Regions from separate parts of the Neobacillus canaveralius genome, predicted to be linked through region 4. Evidence: a T-box and tRNA genes for the amino acid it is inferred to sense, from the RefSeq annotation. Region 4 holds a T-box; the other regions hold tRNA genes.
The links. The T-box of region 4 lies ahead of argS (arginine--tRNA ligase). A T-box ahead of a tRNA ligase gene usually reads a tRNA of that ligase, here a tRNA-Arg.

Region 1 (5,500 bases), on a different contig from region 4:
AGAATCATAGATGAAGTAATAAAGAAACGTCAAGTGTACTTAGAGGAAGTTTTAACCAATTTCTCAGTAGAAGAAATTCAACAACTTCAAACCAATTTGATGAAACTGCATCAAGATATGCGTTAATGAATGAGGCGAAAATTTTGAAACAACCAATTGGTGTTATAGATTCCGGAGTTGGTGGATTAACGGTTGCAAAAGAGATTATGAGGCAGCTTCCAAATGAAAAAATCATTTACGTAGGGGATACGGCCAGGTGCCCATACGGACCTAGACCTCTAAAGGAAGTAAAAAAATTCACCTGGGAACTAACTAGATTTTTATTAGAAAAAAATATAAAGATGCTTGTCATTGCCTGTAATACAGCAACGGCAGCTGTCTTGGACGAAATCAGAAATGAGCTAAGCATCCCTGTGATTGGGGTTATCTACCCTGGAGCACGAACTGCTATCAAGCGGACAAAGAACTACCGGGTAGGGATTATTGGGACAGAAGGTACAATTAAAAGCGGGGCCTATGAAAAAGCGTTAAAAGCACTAAACAGCCGGTTATTTGTTACTGGACAAGCATGTCCAAAATTCGTACCTCTCGTTGAGAGTGGTGAGTATAATGGGGAGATTGCAGAAAGAATTGTTATCGAAGCATTAAAACCCTTGCAAAATCAAAATTTAGATACACTAATCCTTGGCTGCACGCATTACCCTTTGCTTGAACCACTCATTCAAAAAGTCATGGGTGAAACTGTGAATGTTATCTCCTCAGGTGATGAAACAGCAAGGGAAATTAGTGCGATTCTTCAGTATAACAATATACTCGAAGCTGATGAAAATGAACCAGAGCATGACTTTTATACGACGGGGTCTAGGTATATTTTTTCAAAAATTGCTTCTCAGTGGCTCGGAGTACCCATCAATAATGTTAAAAAGATTAAATTATAATTAAGTTCCTATTAAGGGAGCTTATTTTTTTTTTTAAAATGAAAGAATGTCCTATTTTTCTTTCTAAAGGCGGTCTAATTAGTTTCAAAGGCTCGTATACATAGTAGTACAAACTGTCTTAGGAGGGAAAAAACATGTCTAAAAATAAAGTAAAACCCCTTGTTACAGCCGTTTTTGCTTCAACACTTCTATTATCGGGGTGTGGTTTGTTCGGTAGTGAAGAGCAGAAAAAGGTGGATCCACCAAAGCAGGTTACAGTAACCGATACAAACCCGACTAAGGAAACCACCGGTAAGAGTGAAGAGGTCGAAGGAACAGTACAAACAGAGTTATACTTGATTAACAAAGATGGATTAGTGGTGCCACAAACACTAACACTGCCAAAAACAACTTCTGTAGCGAAGCAAGCCTTAGAATACTTAGTTGCAAACGGACCAGTTACCGATATGCTGCCAAATGATTTCCGGGCTGTGCTGCCAGAAGAAACTCAAGTTTCTGTTAACATTAAAGATGGCTTAGCAGTGGTTGACTTCTCGAAAGAGTTTAAGAACTATCAGCCTGAAGATGAAAGAAAGATCCTTGAGGCGGTAACCTGGACACTCACACAATTTGATTCTGTGAAAAAGGTAAAACTACAGATGAACGGTCATGATTTAACAGAAATGCCTGTAAATGGAACACCGATCAGTGAAAATCTATCCAGAGCTACAGGTATCAATCATGATACTGCCGGAGTTACAGATATTACAAACACAAAGCCAGTGACCGTATATTACATCGGCGGTGAAGAAGGATCTTATTATTATGTACCTGTTACAAAACGGGTTAGCACGAGCGAAAAGAATAATGTCGTCGCAGTTGTCAATGAGCTGGTAAAAGGACCAAATGTAAAATCTAATTTGGTTTCAGAGTTTATGCCTGACGTAGAACTTCTAGAAGCTCCGAAAATCGAAGATGGAAAGGTTACGTTAAACTTTAATAAATCCATCTATGGTAGCTTTGAAGAAAAAATTGTTTCTGAACATTTATTAAACGCACTGGTACTTTCTTTGACTGAACAAAAGGGAATTGAAAGTGTTGCGGTTACGGTAGATGGCAAGGCAGAGTTAGAGACCGATGAGGGGAAAAAATTATCGGAACCAGTCACTCGTCCAGAAAAAGTCAACACAGGTAGTTTCTAAAAATATATTTTTGATATACTATATAGTGACAATCAGGGAGGTTGCCTTTTGGCTTCCTCTTCTTTATTTGATTTTAGAAATGGCATCAAAAACGGTGGGAGAGGTAATCCCAGCCACAAGGAGGAAACATTTTTGCGTGTTGATGGAAGAGAACGACTGCAATTAAGGCCCATACATATTGAAACAGGTTATTTAATGCACCCGGAAGGATCAGTCCTTATTTCCGTAGGGAATACAAAGGTAATTTGTACCGCAAGTATTGAGGAAAGAGTCCCGCATTTTATGCGTGGAGAAGGAAAAGGCTGGATTACCGCCGAATATTCCATGCTGCCTCGTGCAACGGAAACAAGAAACATTCGTGAATCTTCAAAAGGGAAGGTCACCGGAAGAACGATGGAAATCCAGCGTTTAATTGGACGAGCATTAAGAGCCGTTGTTGACTTATCTTCACTAGGAGAAAGAACAGTATGGATTGATTGTGATGTTATTCAAGCTGATGGCGGAACAAGGACTGCTTCGATTACTGGAGCATTTGCTGCAATGGCGATTGCCCTAAATCGACTTGGTGAAAAAAAGGGTTTTAAGTTCCCGATTACTGATTACTTAGCGGCAACCAGTGTTGGAATTTTAAAAAATAACGAAACGGTGCTAGATTTAAATTACGCTGAAGATTCTAAAGCACTAGTCGATATGAATATCGTAATGACGGGAAATGGTGAGTTTGTAGAATTACAAGGAACGGGCGAAGAATCTACTTTCTCTTACCAACAGCTTCAGGACCTTTTAGGTGCAGCTCAGGAAGGGCTGATGGAGCTATTTGAACATCAAAAATCTGCGTTAGGGGAAGAGATCACCTCGAAAATTGAAGCAAGACGAAAGAAATAAGGGGATATGGAGTTATGAAGGAAGTTATAATTGCAACCAAAAATCCAGGTAAGGCAAGAGAATTTGAACATATTTTTGCACCGAGAGGGATAGCAGTCAGGACACTGCTGGATTATCCTGAAATCGAGGATGTAGAAGAGACCGGGACATCTTTTGAAGAAAACGCCACGTTAAAAGCAGAAGCTGTTTCACAGCAATTAAATAAAATGGTGATTGGCGATGATTCGGGTTTAATAGTTGACGCTTTAGAAGGCAGACCAGGTATTTATTCAGCACGTTATGCTGGTGAGGAGCCTAAAGACGATCAGAAAAATCTTGAAAAAGTATTGCTTGAATTGAAAGGCGTTCCTGAAGAAGATCGTACCGCTCGGTTTTATTGTGCACTGGCTGTATCTGTGCCAGGAAAAGAAACCATCACCGTAGCTGGAACATGTGAAGGTCGAATTCTCGAGGAGCAAAGGGGAACAAATGGTTTTGGTTATGACCCTGTGTTTTATGTGCCGGAAAAAGACCGCACGATGGCAGAACTATCTTCTGATGAAAAGAATAAAATAAGTCATCGAGCGAATGCTTTGAAAAAGCTTGAAAGTATGTTAGATTCTATTGTGGAAAGAGCGGAATAATCATGTGCAAAGTTCTTGTTGTTAGTGATAGCCATGGTTTAACGAACGAGCTTGAGGTATTAAGAGCACGGCATTTGAACGATGTAGAGTTAATGATTCATTGTGGTGATTCTGAAATTAGCCTCGACGATAAAGTGATGAATGGTTATTTGACTGTGAAGGGAAATTGCGATTTCGGCAGCTATCCATTAGAAACTATAACCGAGATTGCTGGACGTAAGTTTTTTGTAACTCATGGTCACAGGTATTCAGTGAAGTCGTCATTAATGAAATTAAAATACAAGGCAGCAGAGGTTGGGGCAGATATTGTCTGTTTCGGACATTCCCATGTATTGGGAGCAGAAGTGATTGGGGATACGTTGTTCTTGAACCCTGGCAGCATACGTATGCCAAGGGAACGCTCCGAAAAAACCTATGTGATTCTAGATTTATTTGATGAAACAATTAAAGTGTCTGTTTATGACATTAGTGGACGGGAACTAAAGGATTTAACCTTTGAATTTGCCTTGCCGAAAAAATGAGGGAAGAGTACTTCTTCCCCCCATTTTTATTTTTTGAAAAAATTTTTGAAATAGTGTTGACTTTAACATATATGCAATATATAATAAATCTTGTCTTTGAAAAACTTATTACGTCCCAGTAGCTCAGCCGGATAGAGCATACGCCTTCTAAGCGTACGGTCGGGAGTTCGAATCTCTCCTGGGACGCCATTTAACTACATACCAATAAATATTACTCACCTTCTAGAAGGTGAGTTTTTTTGTTTTTTCTAATTAGAAAGGATTTTTTTGACGTCTCAGAGTGGATTGTGCCGATAAATCGGAAACGGCAAAATTACGGTAACAATCCGGTGTGGATTGAGCCGATAAATTGGAAACGGCAAAATTACGGTAACAATCCGGTGTGGATTGAGCCGATAAATTGGAAACGGCAAAATTACGGTAACAATACCAAGGTATATCGCCATTTAGAAGGTGAGTTTTTTTGTTTTTCACACATTTCATGCTACACTATTTTCCATATAGATGCAGAGGACGGTACAAAGTATGAAAAAACGGGAGCGTGCGAAACGGAAAGATAATATAATATTCCTTCCCGGACTCGAAAAGAGATTGACGGATAAGGGCCTAGAGAGCCTTCAAAACAAGAGATACAAAGAAGCCATAACCCTGCTTGAAGAAGCAATGGTTCATGACCCGGAAAATAGTGACATATTAATAGGACTCGTGCTCGCTTACTTTGAAGCAGGAGCCTATATAAAAGCGAAAGACTTAGCGAATGAAATGCTATTAAAGGGCATCGGTGAGTATTTTCATATGGTCGACCTGTATCTGACCATCTTAATACAGCTGCATGAATATCAGGAAATCGTTTCAACGATTGAAGCACTGTTTGACGAAAAAGAGATCCCGCCGGACAGGCATGATCACTTCCTCACGATCCTGCAATTTAGTAAACGGATGGCTGACAATAGTCAGCAGGAACCGATGGAAGAAGTAAAAGAAGAGACCCATCTGAAAGAGCTTAAACTATCTTCACTAAAAAATTTAAATGAGCAAATGCTTGCGATTTCTAGTTTGGCGGAGAAAAATATTCGTCCTTATATGGATGAAATAAAAGAATATCTCAATTCAGATCCTGGCCACCCTTTCTTAAAAACTATGCTCCTGACCCTATTAAAAGAGCAGGAATATGATAAGAAAATAGTGGTGAAAAAGTTTAGTGAAGACTTAAGCGTTGTCCCCACAGAACTTCCAGACATTCAAACACAGCCAAGAATGAAGGTAATAGAAAATATACTAGAAGCAAAATTAGAAAATAGTGACCCTGTTTTATTTGAAAATATGAAAGGGATGGTAGAAAGGATTTTCTT
Region 2 (5,500 bases), on a different contig from region 4:
ATGTGATTACGATGGTCATCAATAGTGCGATTTCCTTCTGGGTATTCTTCCCAATATTTAAAATCATTTTCAAACAGGAGACTCAAAAATAGTTCCTTACTTGCTTCATTTGTTAGTTAAGTAACGGCTGACAAATGAAGAAGCAACTAAGGAGTTATAGTAGAGTTATAACATAAATAGCACCATTTTAGTTCTTGGTGTTTTTCTAGAACTTATAAATATTTTTACAACAAGAGCTAAACTTCAGGAATCAGGAAGGTGGGAAGACTATGAAATTATTATCGATTGTCGTTCCTTGTTATAATTCACAGGAATATATGAGATATAGCATTGAGTCCCTTTTACCTGGTGGAGAATGTGTTGAGATACTGATCGTAAATGATGGCTCGGTTGATCAAACAGCAGAAATTGCCAATGAGTATGCTAGAAAGTATCCAACCATCATAAAAGCGATTCATCAGGAAAATGGCGGACATGGTGAAGCGGTCAATGCAGGGATCCGAAATGCCACAGGAACTTATTTTAAAGTTGTAGATAGTGATGATTGGGTAGATACACGAGCGTATCTCAAAATTTTAAATGCTTTAGAGAAATTTGTTGCGGAAGAACAGTCAGTGGATATGTTCATAAGTAATTTTGTCTATGAAAAAGAAGGCGCAAAGTATAAAAAAGTGATGAAATATGAAAATGTTCTTCTAGAAGGAGAAATTTTCACTTGGGATGATATCAAGCGTTTCCGTAAAGGACAGTATCTATTAATGCACTCTGTGATTTATAGAACACAGATTTTGAGAGAATGTGGACTTGAACTTCCCAAGCATACCTTTTATGTAGACAATCTATATGTATATCAACCATTAGCGCACGTAAAAAAGATTTTCTATCTCAACGTGGACTTTTATCGATATTTTATAGGCAGAGAAGACCAATCGGTTAACGAAAGGGTCATGATTAAAAGAATAGACCAACAGATTAAAGTGAACAAGCTCATGATTGAGCAAGTTGATGTGAACGATATTTATCATCCAAAGCTTCGTGAATATATGCTTCATCATCTTGAAATTGTTACGGTGGTTTCCGCAATCTTGCTAATTCGTTCAGGCACGAAGGAAAATTTGATAAAGAAAAAAGAGTTATGGAAATATATTAAGGATAGAGATCATGAATTGTATCATGAAATTAGATATGGCATGATGGGTCATTTAATGAATCTACCCGGTCGAGCAGGACGCAGTATTTCCGTAGGTGCATATAAAATATCACAAAAAGTGGTAGGCTTTAACTAATAGGAATTATAGAAAACAGTTTCAGCATCGCCCTGAAGCTGTTTTCTGTAATTATGATGGTTAAGTTATGTGGGAGCAGGAAGAAACCGTTCCACAGAAAAATTTTTAGGAGTTGGATCACAATGAATAGCAGAAAATATGATTTTCTAATCGTTGGGGCAGGTCTTTATGGTGCGGTTTTTGCACATATGGCAAAAAAAGCCGGAAAAACCTGCCTGATTATTGATAAACGGAGCCACATTGCCGGAAATATTTATACAGAAACAAACGAAGATATACAAGTACATAAATATGGGGCACATATTTTTCACACCACCAATAAAGAGGTATGGGAATTCGTAAACCAGTTCGCTGAATTCAATCGATATACCAATAGTCCAATTGCCAACTATCATGGTGAAATCTATAATTTACCTTTTAATATGAATACGTTTAACAAAATATGGGGCGTTACCACTCCAGATGAAGCAAAGGAGAAAATTGAGCAGCAGCGTAGGGAAAGATATGTTGAAAACCCGCAAAATCTTGAAGATCAGGCTATTAACCTCGTGGGCAGCGATATCTATGAGAAACTCATTCGCGGTTATACAGAAAAGCAATGGGGACGTCCATGTACAGAGATACCGGCGTTTATTATCCGCAGATTACCGGTTCGATTTACGTATGACAATAATTATTTTAACGATCCTTATCAGGGAATCCCAATAGACGGTTATACCACAATGGTTGAACGAATGATAGAAGGCATTGAAGTGAAGCTGGATAGTGACTATTTAAAAGACAAAAGTTATTGGGATAGTCTTGCAGATAGGGTCGTGTACACTGGTCCCGTTGATGCATATTTCAACTATCAGTTTGGTGTATTGGAATACAGAAGTTTACAGTTTGAATCTGAGGTTATGGATACAAATAACTTCCAAGGCAATGCTGTGGTCAATTATACGGATCGCGAGACACCCTATACACGAATCATAGAACATAAACATTTTAATTTCGGCACGCAGCCCAAAACAATCGTCACACGTGAATACAGCGTGGAGTGGAAACTAGGCGATGAGCCGTATTACCCAATTAATGATGACAAAAACAGTGCGCAGTATAAAAAGTACAAAACACTGACTGAACAAGAAAGTAACGTTATTTTCGGAGGACGCCTAGGGGAATACAAATATTATAATATGGACCAGGTTGTTGAAGTTGCTTTACGTAAGGCAGAAGAGGTTTTAGGTATTAAGTAGTTCTTTTGTGTTTTTAATAGATAAATGAAGAGGTCGATTAGAATCATTGCAGGTGACAAGATGAAGTCAAATGAAGAAATCCTTATAGATTTGAAAAATGAATTAGTACGAATTGGGTCTACTAGACAAAGGGATTACGATCTTTCTAAGAAGAAAAATAAAATTTATAGTACCACCATTTGCCGAAGATTAAAATTAAGTTGGCCGGAATTGGTTAAACAGGCGGGCTTACAGAATCTACATCTAAACAAAGATGGGTAAACATGTGAAAAGTAAGAAAGTCTCAGCTGAACGTTTATAGGTTGGCTGTGTGTCAGATGCAGGGAAATTCCCATTTAAAGCGTTCTTTTTATAATAAAATGTATTAAAGGTAAGTGGAGTGAAAAAATTTATGCATAAACTGAGTATGAAACAATTACTAGAGATATACAACGAAGCAATAAACTCCAATGTAAGCAGTGATTTCATAATATTATTATCCGAAGAAATCAATAGGCGTATAATTAATGAATCTTTTATGGAAAACTGAGATTGATTAAAATATTAAATAAGAGCAAAATTAAAAAGCCTTTAAAAATCAAGGCTTTTTGACGTCCCGAAGAGGATTCGAACCTCCGACCTACAGTTTAGGAAACTGTTGCTCTATCCTGCTGAGCTATCGGGACACTTTTATTGGGAACGTTACTTATTATAAATAGTTAATCTGAAAAGGTCAATAAGTAAATACCCAAAACTAACCAAGTCTTTTTTTTCGGAAAATTAACCAAACGATGAGACTAAGGGAAATTAATAGAAACTCCATAGATAAGATGTACCAAGGATACGGACCTAAAAGATCCAATAGACTGGGACTTTTTGGTTTATGGCTCAAAAACATATAGTTACCTTCCACTGCTTTATTGATGAGCATAATAATAGGCATTAAAACATTCAAAAAGACGAACAATTTTACAACCGACCAAATGGTTGGTCGATAACCTACAACCCAAGTGAAATAAAAGACAACCCAAATGTCCATTAAATGGGTATAGAAAAAATGAAAAAAGCGAAAATGAGGAAAGTCAAAATTTAATAATGGTGTAAAAATTGCTTGAGAAGCTCCCAATAAGGCTGTAAATAACAATATATCATAAATGATTTTTTTCCTCGTTAACAATAACAGCACGGATAAATCCAGGCTGATACTGCACAATTCTAATGGAATGGCATGACTGACATCCCACGTGCCGTTGACCGTCATCCAAATATGGTACGTTACTTCTATTAATAGTAGAGATAACCCTGCCGCTACCTCTGCCTTTCTCCAGTTTTTTCCCCTAAGAGTATCTCGATTGATATAAATTAAAACAGAACCAAGAAAAAGTAGGGCTATAATCACAAAATGGCTGATTGAAAACATTTCAAAATCAAATTCCTTATAACTGCCTCCAAACCATCCCATGAGGATCACCCTTTTCGATTTAGTACTATAAATTATATGCAAGTCACTAGTAACCACGAACATTATCGTTAAAAGAAATTTCTACCTAATCTAAGTTTACCTGATATATGATATAATAGTTTGTCGAAGATACTCGAAATAATTAATATGTGGGGGTCATTATGGCTGGTTATACGCCGATGATACAGCAATACTTAACCGTTAAGGCAGATTATCAAGATGCCTTTTTATTTTTTCGCTTAGGCGATTTTTATGAAATGTTCTTTGATGATGCGATTCGCGCATCGCAAGAATTAGAGATTACCTTAACAAGCCGCGAAGGTGGCAGTGAGGACCGAATTCCGATGTGCGGAGTTCCCTATCATTCTGCCCCTAACTATATTGAGCAACTTATTTCAAAAGGCTACAAAGTGGCTATATGTGAGCAAATGGAAGACGCAAAATTAACAAAGGGCATGGTTAGACGGGAAGTTGTTCAGCTCATTACACCTGGTACGGTAATGGAAGGAAAGTCTTTATCGGATAAAGAAAATAACTACATTGCCTCGATTTCTTATTTTGATGATCAAACCTATGGTTTTGCTTATACTGACCTTTCAACAGGTGAAAGCAAAGTAACTCAGCTGTCAGCTAATTTTGATGATGTATTAAATGAACTTGCTGTTTTAAGTACAAAAGAAGTGGTAGTGGCAAGTGATTTTGACGCTGAATTGCAACGGAAAATGCGCGAACGTGATGTCCTAGCCATTTCATTCGAAGATGATAGTTCAATAGAGATGAATTTTTCTAATCTCTTGGATAATCTCAATCAAGATAAGCTAAAACAAAGTGCTGCAAGATTATTTCACTATTTGTACCGCTCTCAAAAGCGAAGTCTTGACCACCTGCAGCCCGTGACTACTTATCAAATTCACCAATATATGAAAATAGATTACTATTCGAAACGAAATCTTGAATTGACCGAAACGATTCGCTCAAAAGGGAAGAAAGGCTCCTTACTGTGGCTGTTAGATGAAACGATGACAGCAATGGGCGGCCGAATGCTGAAAACGTGGATCGATCGTCCATTACTTTCCCGTGAAGACATTGAGCACCGTCAAACGATCGTAGAAGTATTGATGAACAAGTATTTCGAACGCCAGGAACTTCGTGAAAAGTTAACCGAAGTTTATGATTTGGAGCGTCTTGCAGGACGGGTGGCATTTGGGAATGTGAATGCTCGCGATCTCGTTCAATTAAAGCGTTCATTAATGCAGATTCCTTTTTTAAAACAAATTCTTCATGGCATGGAGCATGAAGTTGTAAAACAGATTGCAGATTCACTTGATCCTTGTGAAGAAGTGACAGATTTATTAGAACTGGCAATTGTCGATAATCCTCCTCTCTCACTTAAGGAAGGGAATATCATTCGTGATGAGTACAATGATCAGTTGGATCAATACCGTTATGCCAGCCGAAACGGGAAAACCTGGATTGCTCAGCTTGAACGTGAAGAGCGTGAAAAGACGGGGATAAAATCTCTAAAGGTAGGTTTT
Region 3 (5,500 bases), on a different contig from region 4:
GCAGCATCGTTCCGTTACCCTTGCTGAATATCTTGCTAAGTACTTTGAGAATGACTACAAGACATTCGTTTCACACCGTGACATTGAGAGGAGAAAGGATAAAACGACATGAGGGAGTTAGGGCAGCCAAGAATCGTCATCATTGGCGGAGGAACAGGATTACCGGTTTTATTACGAGGCTTAAAACAGTATCCAGTTGATATTACCGCCATTGTGACGGTTGCTGATGATGGCGGCAGTTCAGGAAGGCTCCGTGACGACCTGCAAATCCCACCGCCTGGGGATATCCGAAATGTGTTAGCTGCACTATCGGATGTTGAACCTCTAGTGGAAGAGATGTTTCAACATCGATTTAAGACCTCCAATGAATTATCGGGACATTCGCTTGGTAATTTGATTCTTGCCGCCATGACGTCGATTACCGGGAACTTTGTTCACGCGATTCAAGAAATGAGTAAGGTATTAAATGTCCGCGGTAAGGTTCTGCCTGCAGCCAATCAAAGTGTTGTGCTTCATGCGGAAATGGAGGACGGGACAGTCGTATCTGGTGAATCAAAAATTCCTTACTCAGGCAAAAAAATAAAAAAAGTTTTTCTAACACCAGAGATTATCACACCTTTGCCAGAATCGATACAAGCGATTAGACAAGCGGATTTAATTATTATAGGACCTGGAAGTTTATATACTAGTATCCTGCCTAATCTGCTAGTACCGCGCTTAGGTGAGGAAGTTTGCCGTTCTCATGCGAAAAAGGTATATATATGCAATTTAATGACCCAAGCGGGCGAAACGCACGGGTACACGGCAAGTGACCATGTAAAAGCCATTTATGATCATATGGCTTGTGCTTTTATGGATACGATTCTAGTGAATGATAAAGAAGTTCCTGAAGACATCCAGCTCCGTTATAATGAAGAACTGGCGGACCCTGTCATTTATGATTTGGAGCGCATATTTGAACTTGGACTTGAAGTGGTTCATGCGGATATTGCCATCCAGGAAAATGGGGCTCTGCGACATGACCCGAAAAAAGTGGCGAAAATTTTATATAATTTACTTTTAAGTGAAACCAAACGGCGATATGAAGCGTAAATAATAATGCCCGTGCAAAAGGGGCAAAAGGGGGTGAAGGGATGTCTTTCGCTTCAGAAACGAAAAAAGAATTAACGAATTTAGAAATAAAGCCTTGCTGCACGCAGGCGGAACTTTCTGCTCTCATACGAATGAATGGATCTATGTCTTTTTCCAACCGCAAGTTGATTGTTGATATTCAGACTGAAAATGCAGCCATTGCGAGAAGGATATATACGTTAATAAAAAAGAGCTATGATGTTCCAGTAGAGCTGCTTGTACGGAAAAAAATGAGATTAAAAAAGAACAATGTTTACATTGTCCGCCTGTCGCAGCGGGCGAAGGAAATACTAGAGGATATGAAAATCCTTGGTGAAGGATTTACCTTCATCCATGACATAGCTAGTGACCTTGTGAAAAAGAAATGTTGTAAACGTTCTTACTTACGTGGAGCGTTTCTAGCTGGGGGTTCTGTAAATAATCCGGAAACTTCATCGTATCATTTGGAAATTGCTTCACTATACAAGGAGCATAACGATTCCTTGTGTGAATTAATGAATAAATTTGGTCTAAATAGCAAGACACTTGAGCGCAAAAAAGGCTATATTACTTACTTAAAAGAAGCAGAAAAAATTACCGAGTATTTAAATATTATTGGTGCAGTCAATGCTCTTCTTCGCTTTGAAGACGTGCGGATTGTAAGAGATATGCGGAATTCGGTTAATCGTCTAGTTAATTGTGAAACTGCGAACTTAAATAAAACAATTGGTGCTTCTATCCGGCAGGTTGAAAATATACGCTATATTAACGAGACGGTTGGATTGCATATTTTACCTGAAAAGTTAAGAGAAATTGCTGAACTCAGGCTCCACTATACGGATGTAACCCTTAAAGAACTAGGGGAGATGGTCTCAGGAGGTACAATTAGTAAATCGGGGATTAATCATCGGTTAAGAAAAATAGATGAAATTGCAGAAAAACTGCGGATTGGTGATTTGGCTCCAAGAAAATAGAGGAAAAACATAAGGAGGATTTTGTAATGGTTGAGAAACAGGTGGAAGTTAAATTGAAAACGGGTCTTCAAGCACGACCAGCAGCATTATTTGTTCAGGAGGCGAACCGTTTTTCAGCGGATATTTTTTTAGAGAAAGATGGTAAAAAAGTAAATGCAAAAAGTATTATGGGTCTTATGAGCTTAGCTGTCGGCTCAGGTGTTTTAGTTAATATAGTCGCTCACGGCGATGATGAAGAAAAAGCAATTGATGCACTGTCTAATTTTGTTCAAAATGAACATTAAAATAAAAAGAGTTTGACCTAAAATCGGTCAAACTCTTTTTACATTATTTTTCTTTCTTTTCTTCGGCAAGACTTCTAGTGATGATATGGTCAACGAGACCGTATTCTTTTGCTCTTTCAGCTGTCATGAAGTTATCACGGTCAGTGTCCTTTTGGATTACTTCTAGTGGCTGGCCAGTGCGCTCTGCTAAGATTCCATTCAATTTTTCACGAAGGAATAGAATACGCTTAGCTGCAATTTCAATTTCAGTTGCTTGACCTTGTGCGCCGCCTAATGGCTGGTGAATCATTACTTCTGCATTTGGTAACGCATAACGCTTACCTTTTGTACCTGCAGCAAGTAAGAAAGCGCCCATTGAAGCTGCCATACCAATACAAATTGTTTGAACATCTGGCTTAATGAACTGCATTGTGTCATAAATGGCCATACCAGCAGTAATACTGCCGCCAGGGCTGTTAATATAGATGGATATATCCTTTTCAGGATTTTCTGCTTCTAGGAATAGTAATTGTGCTACAATGCTGTTAGCTACGTGATCGTCAATACCACTTCCAAGCATAATGATGCGGTCTTTTAGAAGACGAGAATAGATGTCGTATGCTCTTTCTCCGCGGTTTGTTTGTTCAATAACTGTAGGAATCAAATTCATTTTTCTTCCTCCTTTAAGTATGAAAAGATTTTATTATGTATAGTTAATGATACACTGATGGTCAATTAAGGTCAAACAATTCGCTTTATATTTGTTCGACAGCTTTCCCTATACAAGCATAACCACTGAGGGGTTTTTTAAACCTATTTTAACTTGCAAAGTTTCACTAATTGGCATATAATATGTAAGTCGCATATATGCGCTCGTGGTGCAACGGATAGCACGTAAGATTCCGGTTCTTAAAATGGGGGTTCGATTCCCTCCGAGCGCGTCAACCAAACCTTCTGTTACCAGTTAACAGGAGGTTTTTCTTTTTATGCCAGTTAATAACCATACACGAAATCTCCATCTTCATGTAAAATAGAGCAAGGGGGGAGATTTGTTTATGGACTTAAAAGCAGGTTTATGGCAACAACAAACATTGAAATTGGCAATGACACAGGAATTGACCCAAGCCATTGCGCTCTTACAATATTCAGCACAAGAGCTTTCCACTTTTTTAGAAAACAAAGCACTTGAAAATCCCCTATTACAGGTTGAAAATAACCATATTCAGCCTATTAACCCATTAATAGACCGCAATCGGCGGAAACATACGAAAAATACCGAAAATGATTGGATAGAGCAAATTGCAGCAAAGTCCACATCTAATGAAGACCAGCTGCTAAATCAGCTTAATCTTCGTAAATACTCTGGTATTCAATTGAAAATAATTAAGTACTTGATTGAGAATCTTGATGTAAACGGATACTTAACCTCTGAACCCGAGGAAATCGCACATTTATTAGGTGTCCAATTAGAACTGGTTGAAGAGAGTATTATTGTGATTCAAACTTTGGAGCCAGCTGGAATCGGGGCTAGGAATCTTCAAGAATGTTTATTAATACAGCTAGAACGGGAAAACTTAAAGGAAGATTTGGCGCTGACAATTCTTACTCACTACTTCATCCCATTTGCGGAGAAGAAATGGAAGCAGATTGCAAAGGAACTACAAATACCTTTACAGAAGATCCAAGAGATATTTGATATCATACAACAGCTGAACCCTCGACCGGGTGCACTTTTAGAGAAAGAAAATGCCTCCTACATTATCCCTGATGCTATCGTAGAACGCTTTGGGGATGGATTTTCCGTCAGGCTGTGTGATGATATTCTTCCGAAAATAAGTTTTAACGATCATTATTATCAAAAAATGACTACCACGATGGATTCTCAAGTAAGCCGCTTTTTGCAGGAAAAAGTGCAAGATTTTCAATGGATTATGAAAAGTATTGAGCAGAGGAAGGAAACTTTAACGAGGGTTGTCAGAAAAATCGTGGAAAAGCAAACTTCATTTTTTGAAAATGGCAAGGAATATTTAGTACCGATGACCATGAAGGAGGTAGCAGGCGAACTTGAAATCCATGAATCAACGGTGAGTCGTGCGGTGAAAGAAAAATTTGTGCAGACACCAATTGGTACTTTCCCGTTGAAGTCGTTCTTTACCAGTACCATTCAAACAGTTTCGAATGAAAGCACTTCCTCGAGTCAGGTGAAAAATGTGATTGCTTCATTGATCAATAGTGAAGATAAACAACATCCATTATCAGACCAGGAAATCGTTGAGAAACTCAAGACAAGTCAAGGAATCGTTGTCTCTAGAAGAACAGTTGCAAAGTATCGGGACCAGATGGGGATAGCTTCCTCCTCTAAAAGAAAAAGGTTTGATTGAAAGGATATAAATAATGGCACATACAATTATCACCTTATATACAAGAAAACGCTGTTCACTATGTGAAAAAGCAAAACAGGCCATCCTTGAACTTAAGGAAGACTGGAAGTTTACATTTGAAGAAATTGATATTGATGAAAGTGATGAATTAACGGAAACTTATGGAATCATGATTCCAGTTGTTCAAATCGATGGGGAAGAAGTGGGTTTTGGAATTATTAACAAAATCGACATAAGTAAACGTTTGCAAGAAAAATTGAAAAACTTTTGAGTTGAAATAGGTTTTCACTCCTGTTAGAATGTAAATTGTTAGCAGGGGTGATTTTTTTTCGATGAAGTGGGACATAATTTGTCTATGGTGGACATTTTATGACCAGTTACATATAATAAAGGAGCAAGACGTTATGCAATCACTCATCGATATTCAAAAAAGATTATTACCTGATCTCCTTCAAGTGCTACATAAACGATATTCTATCCTTAGACATATTGGATTTATGCAGCCAGTGGGAAGAAGGAGTCTTGCTTCCAACCTGGGGTACACGGAAAGAGTTCTTCGCAGTGAGGTTGATTTCCTAAAGGAACAAAATCTTGTTTCCATTAACAATATTGGAATGAGTTTAACTTCCGAAGGGAAGAATTTGTTAGAGGATTTAGAAGGGCTAATCCGAGAATTAATCGGTATTGACGTAATGGAGTTGGAGCTCAAACACCGACTTAAGATTCGGAAGGTTATTATCGTACCTGGAAACAGTGATGAATCCCTTATGGT
Region 4 (5,500 bases):
AACTCTCCGGTCAGGCAACTTAGTTTAGGACAGCGGATGCGCTGTGAAATTGCTGCTTCCCTTATACATAATCCTCAGATTCTATTTTTAGATGAACCGACCATTGGACTTGATGCCGTATCGAAAATAGCGGTCCGCCAGTTTATCAAAACTATAAATCAAGAAAAGGGCGTAACGGTAGTTTTAACGACCCATGATATGAATGATATAGAAGCATTAGCCAACCGTGTGATCTTAATTGGTAAAGGCAGTTTGCTTTATGATGGGAAATTAGAGGAATTGAGAAAACGTTTTGGAACGCATAAAACGATTACTGCAGACTATCGTAAAAATACCAATTCTATAGATATACCTGGGACATCCATCATCCACTGGTCTCCGGAACATGCTGTCCTAAGCATTGATACAGAACAAATCCTAACCTCGGATGTTATTACACAACTATCCACAAAGGTGGACCTATTAGATGTGACGATCGAATCACAGCCAATCGAAGATATTATCGTCCAGCTTTATAAGGAGTTCCAAATATGAAAGTATACGCTTCGGTCCTAAAACTAAGGCTGTTAATTGGTATGCAGTATCGGTCTGCTGCACTGGCCGGGGTAGCGACCCAATTCTTCTGGGGATTTATTTCGATTATGGTTTTTGAAGCGTTTTATCAATTCACCACTGAAACACCGCCGATATCCTTAAAAGAGCTAATCACTTATATATGGCTGCAGCAGGCGTTCCTTGCGTTTATCATGCTTTGGTTTCGTGATAACGAATTATTTGATCTTATAACAAGCGGCAATATTGCCTATGAACTTTGCCGGCCAACCGAATTATATGGATTTTGGTACGCAAAACTTCTCGCACAGCGGTTATCGAGTGCGCTATTACGCTGCTATCCCATCTTACTGGTGGCGTTCTTTTTACCAAAGCCCTACAACATGACACTGCCTCCAAATACGATAACCTTCATATTATTCGTTATTACTCTTTTATTAGGCTTATTACTCTTAGTAGCCATTTCGATGTTCTTATATATTTCTGTTTTTATAACTTTATCTCCAATGGGCTCACTTTTATTATTCGGAGTTACCGGAGAATTCTTTGCTGGATTGATTATTCCCATCCCGCTAATGCCTTTGTGGCTGCAAAAAATTGCTTATGTCCTGCCATTTCGTTGGACCGCTGATTTTCCATTCCGTGTTTATTCAGGACATATCGTACAAAGTGACGCCATAATAGGTGTTTTTATTCAACTTGGATATCTTCTTGGGCTCCTATGGTTAGGGAAGTTAGCGCTTAACAGCGTATTAAAAAGAGTAGTGGTACAGGGAGGATAGATGGAGATGAGTCTATATTTTAAGTATCTGCTTATTTTATTTAAATCACAAATGCAATACCGTACATCATTTTGGCTTTTATCGATTGGGCAGTTTTTCATCCCTTTCTCTGTTTTTGCGGGACTATACTTTTTGTTTGAACGTTTTGGGCAAATAAAGGGCTGGGAGTTTTTTGAAGTGGCACTATGTTTTGCTGTAATTCATTTGGCATTTTCATTAAGCGAGTGTTTTGCACGCGGATTTGATACTTTTTCGAGTTTAATCATTAAGGGGGATTTTGACCGAGTTCTTGTACGACCACGAAGTACCTTCCTTCAAGTCCTTGGGTCAAAATTTGAATTTACACGGATTGGCAGGCTGCTTCAAAGTAGTATCGTTCTCATTTGGGCTTTGACTAATCTACCCATAGAATGGAGCTTAGTAAAGGCAGTGACCCTTTTTTTTATGATTACTAGCGGGGTATTAATATTCACAGGTATCTATATACTTGCTGCAACAATGTGTTTTTGGACCGTGCAGGGGCTGGAAGTGGCGAATATCTTTACAGATGGAGGCAGAGAGATGGCTCAATACCCATTAAATATTTATCAAAAATGGGTAGCCCGAATATTCACCTATGTCATCCCTTTTGGCACCGTAAATTACCTTCCGCTAATGTTTATTCTTGGAAAAACAAATGGGGATGAGATACTTTATATGCTGACTCCACTGGCAGGCAGCCTTTTTATTCTTCCTTGTTTTCTCGTCTGGCAGATTGGAGTCAGGCACTATCGATCCACAGGGTCTTAAGTAAGCAGTGGGAGTACACTGCTTACCTTTTTTTAGCCATATTTTCCTGTGCCATTTTGACAAGCTCACGAACCATGCTTCCGCCTAATCTGCCGCCGACCTTACCGGCTTGCTGTGAAGTGAGCTGGCCATTGTAACCTTTCTTTAAAGGAACACCAACCTCCTCGGCGGCTTCAAATTTGGCGTCTTCAGGATATTGTGCCTGGACGACCTTTGCTTTTAATGCGTCCAGTCCATTTCTTGACTCAGGGACGAGAATTTTATTTCTATTTCTTCTGGCCATGTTATCCCTCCTTTGTGGGTAGGATGCCCAATTTGAAAAATAATCAGCTTCCACTAGATAAATCCTTTTTTATCCAGTATAATAACAACAATCAAGTCGGAAAAAATCAGTGAAAAAGAGAGTAGTTCTCTGGGAAGTCAAAGCGAGTCAGGGATGGTGTGAGCCTGATACGAAACAGAGGATGAAACGCACTTTTGAGATGTTTGCCTGAAAAGTAGTAGGGCAAACCGGAGTAGTCCTCCGTTAACAAGCCAAGCTGGTTCTTTTAGAACAAGTAGAGTGGTACCGCGAGTTAACTCTCGTCTCTTCAACATAGAGACGGGAGTTTTTTGTTTTAAAGAAATGGTTGTGTTACAGAATACTGTTGATTTTAGAACCTGTTGATTGGAGCGGAAGGCGCTCGACTCCTGCGGGATGAACGAGCTGAGTGAGACCCCGCAGGTCGGGACGACCGAGGAGGCTCACGGGCGAGCCCGCGGAAAGCGTAGCGCCTGGAGCGCAAATCAACAGCCCAATTTAACACAGCCAAAGAGATAAATTGGAGGTCAAAAAAATGAAGTATAAACAGGAGTTTGCAAAGATATTATTTGAAGTACTAGACCAGGAAATCCACGTGAAAGACCTGGAAGTGATAATTGAAAAACCTAAAAATCAACAGCATGGTGATTTAGCCTTTCCTTGTTTTACACTAGCAAAACTAAAGAGAAAATCGCCAACTATTATCGCTCAAGAGTTAAGTGGAAAAATCAAATCACCCACGATCGAAAAGGTAGAAGTGGTGGGAGCATATATCAATATCTTCTTAAATAAAAAAATAGTCTCCGAAGATACGGTTGCTGATATTATCCATCAGCAGGAGAAGTATGGAGCTTTAGATATTGGCAATAACCGTCCTGTAACTATTGACCTTTCATCCCCGAATATCGCAAAGCCCTTCTCGATGGGCCATTTGCGTTCAACCGTCATTGGTAACTCTTTAGCATTCATTGTCGAAAAATGCGGATATAAACCAATCAGAATCAACCATATTGGGGACTGGGGCACTCAGTTCGGTAAGCTCATTACCGCGTATAAACTTTGGGGAGAAGCTGAAAAGGTCAAACAGAACCCTATTAAGGAATTACTAACGCTATATGTTAAGTTCCATGATGAAGCAGAACGTGATCCATCACTTGTGGAACAGGGTAGAAACTGGTTTAAAAAACTTGAAGACGGTGATGAGGAAGCTGCAACGCTATGGCAGTGGTTTCGTGATGAGTCCTTAAAAGAGTTTTCAAGAATCTACGAATTGATGAATGTCCAATTTGATTCCTATGCAGGAGAAGCTTTTTATAATGATAAAATGGACACTGTTGTCAAGCTTCTAGAGGAAAAACAATTGCTAGTAGAATCTGACCAGGCTCAAGTCGTTGAACTATTAGACGAAGAATTGCCTCCGTGCTTAATTAAAAAATCTGATGGAGCTACCCTTTACGCAACGCGTGATTTGGCAGCCGCCCTTTACCGGAAAGGAATCTATGACTTTGATTTATCTCTGTATGTGGTTGGTAATGAACAGAGTCTTCATTTTAAACAGTTAATTGCTGTGTTAGAAAAGATGGGATACGGATGGGCTAGTAAGATGGTCCATATTCCGTTTGGGATGATGCTTAAAGATGGAAAGAAGATGTCAACGAGAAAAGGGAAGGTCGTCTTATTAGAGGAAGTCCTAAATGAATCAATCGCAATGGCAAGACATAATATTGAAGAAAAAAATCCTAACCTCACAAACAAGAACACAGTAGCAAGACAGGTGGGGGTAGGGGCAGTTATGTTCCATGACTTAAAGAATTTTAGAATGAATGATATCGAATTTTCACTAGAAGAAATGCTTCGTTTTGAAGGAGAAACAGGGCCTTATGTCCAATATACTTATGCAAGGGCGTGTTCCATTTTACGTAAAGCAAACTGGAAACCAGAAGATACTGTACAAACAACATCTCCATCCTGGGAAAAAGAATGGAAGGTTGTTAGTCTGCTTACTGAGTTTACAAATGCGATTAAAAGAGCGTATGAACAGTTTGATCCCTCCCAAATTGCCAAATATATTGTGGACCTCGCACAAGCCTTTAATAAATATTATGGCGAGGTAAAAATTCTAGAAGATGGTTTGAAACAACAAGCCCGCTTAGCACTTGTCTATTCTGTGACAGTAGTTCTAAAGGAAGGGCTTAGATTATTAGGGATTGAAGCGCCTGAGGAAATGTAATTGAAATAGAAAAAAGAGTGGAGGAATAATAGAATGAGCGAACTTTTGGTTAATAATATGGAGTTAACAAGAAGTTTCTTTATCAAGAATGTGGATGTAGTTGACGAGAGTATAGTCGACGTACAACCTGAAGGATTTAACAACACCATTCATTGGCATATTGGACATGTGTTAACAGCTACCGAGACTTTGCTATTTGGTCTTCCGAAAAATTCAACCCATTTACCAGCAAACTATATGGAGCTATTTTCAAGAGGGACGAAACCAGCTGACTGGAAAGGGGATGTTCCTTCAGTCTTTGTCTTAGTAAGCCAGTTAAAAGACCAATTAAATAGAATGAAGGAAATTCCTGTTGAAAACTTAAGCGTTAAGTTGAAAGAGCCATTCCTTGGTCAGGAAACCTTTGGGGAGCTCATAAATTTTGCACTCTTCCACGAGAATTTGCACTTGGGGCATATTCAAGCAATGAAACGAGTTATTGAAACCAAAAAAAAATAGAGAATCATTTATTAAACCAATCCACCCTTATCGGGTGGATTTTTTTTGTTAAGAGTAAGAAAAAGGACGGATGGAATAATAAAAAAGTGAAAAACCTGAATTTTACTACTATCTTTCATTCAATTGACAGAAGTAAACGGTACCATTATACTCATTTTTGTGATTCTAGAAATGTCGATATTTGTCGAAATTAATAGTATTTTCTATCTCATTACATTACATGATTGATAGAACATCAAGAATAGGAGGGGAATATGTTTGAAGTATTTGCTTTTTCTAGCAGCAATTATTATCATCTTTTTGCTAGCCTATATTGCTAGTAACAATAAGAAAAAAATTAAGGTTAAA

Region 1: it has a tRNA-Arg gene. The T-box ahead of argS (arginine--tRNA ligase) is inferred to sense a tRNA for this amino acid. The anticodon was not compared.
Region 2: it has a tRNA-Arg gene. The T-box ahead of argS (arginine--tRNA ligase) is inferred to sense a tRNA for this amino acid. The anticodon was not compared.
Region 3: it has a tRNA-Arg gene. The T-box ahead of argS (arginine--tRNA ligase) is inferred to sense a tRNA for this amino acid. The anticodon was not compared.

The regions. Positions count from the first base shown of each region.
Region 1 is NZ_JBDFLL010000001.1:1,453,780-1,459,279, forward strand. It holds gene ABC255_RS07115 (MarR family winged helix-turn-helix transcriptional regulator) at 1-126, shown strand, start outside; gene racE (glutamate racemase) at 144-938, shown strand; gene ABC255_RS07125 (GerMN domain-containing protein) at 1,073-2,119, shown strand; gene rph (ribonuclease PH) at 2,252-3,004, shown strand; gene ABC255_RS07135 (XTP/dITP diphosphatase) at 3,019-3,627, shown strand; gene ABC255_RS07140 (metallophosphoesterase family protein) at 3,630-4,148, shown strand; tRNA gene ABC255_RS07145 (tRNA-Arg) at 4,261-4,337, shown strand; gene ABC255_RS07150 (tetratricopeptide repeat protein) at 4,674-5,500, shown strand, end outside.
Region 2 is NZ_JBDFLL010000001.1:4,203,570-4,209,069, reverse strand. It holds gene ABC255_RS20790 (hypothetical protein) at 1-92, shown strand, start outside; gene ABC255_RS20785 (glycosyltransferase family 2 protein) at 270-1,286, shown strand; gene glf (UDP-galactopyranose mutase) at 1,409-2,524, shown strand; gene ABC255_RS20775 (hypothetical protein) at 2,549-2,785, shown strand; gene sda (sporulation histidine kinase inhibitor Sda) at 2,916-3,053, shown strand; tRNA gene ABC255_RS20765 (tRNA-Arg) at 3,116-3,189, opposite strand; gene ABC255_RS20760 (YwaF family protein) at 3,258-3,965, opposite strand; gene mutS (DNA mismatch repair protein MutS) at 4,127-5,500, shown strand, end outside.
Region 3 is NZ_JBDFLL010000001.1:1,032,578-1,038,077, forward strand. It holds gene rapZ (RNase adapter RapZ) at 1-112, shown strand, start outside; gene ABC255_RS04930 (gluconeogenesis factor YvcK family protein) at 109-1,092, shown strand; gene whiA (DNA-binding protein WhiA) at 1,134-2,084, shown strand; gene ABC255_RS04940 (HPr family phosphocarrier protein) at 2,111-2,368, shown strand; gene clpP (ATP-dependent Clp endopeptidase proteolytic subunit ClpP) at 2,412-3,017, opposite strand; tRNA gene ABC255_RS04950 (tRNA-Arg) at 3,217-3,288, shown strand; gene rpoN (RNA polymerase factor sigma-54) at 3,403-4,728, shown strand; gene ABC255_RS04960 (glutaredoxin family protein) at 4,742-4,999, shown strand; gene ABC255_RS04965 (sugar-binding transcriptional regulator) at 5,133-5,500, shown strand, end outside.
Region 4 is NZ_JBDFLL010000002.1:166,340-171,839, reverse strand. It holds gene ABC255_RS29100 (ABC transporter ATP-binding protein) at 1-534, shown strand, start outside; gene ABC255_RS29095 (ABC transporter permease) at 531-1,334, shown strand; gene ABC255_RS29090 (ABC transporter permease) at 1,341-2,123, shown strand; gene ABC255_RS29085 (alpha/beta-type small acid-soluble spore protein) at 2,146-2,406, opposite strand; T-box leader at 2,507-2,716, shown strand; gene argS (arginine--tRNA ligase) at 2,960-4,654, shown strand; gene ABC255_RS29075 (DinB family protein) at 4,688-5,152, shown strand; gene ABC255_RS29070 (NupC/NupG family nucleoside CNT transporter) at 5,411-5,500, shown strand, end outside.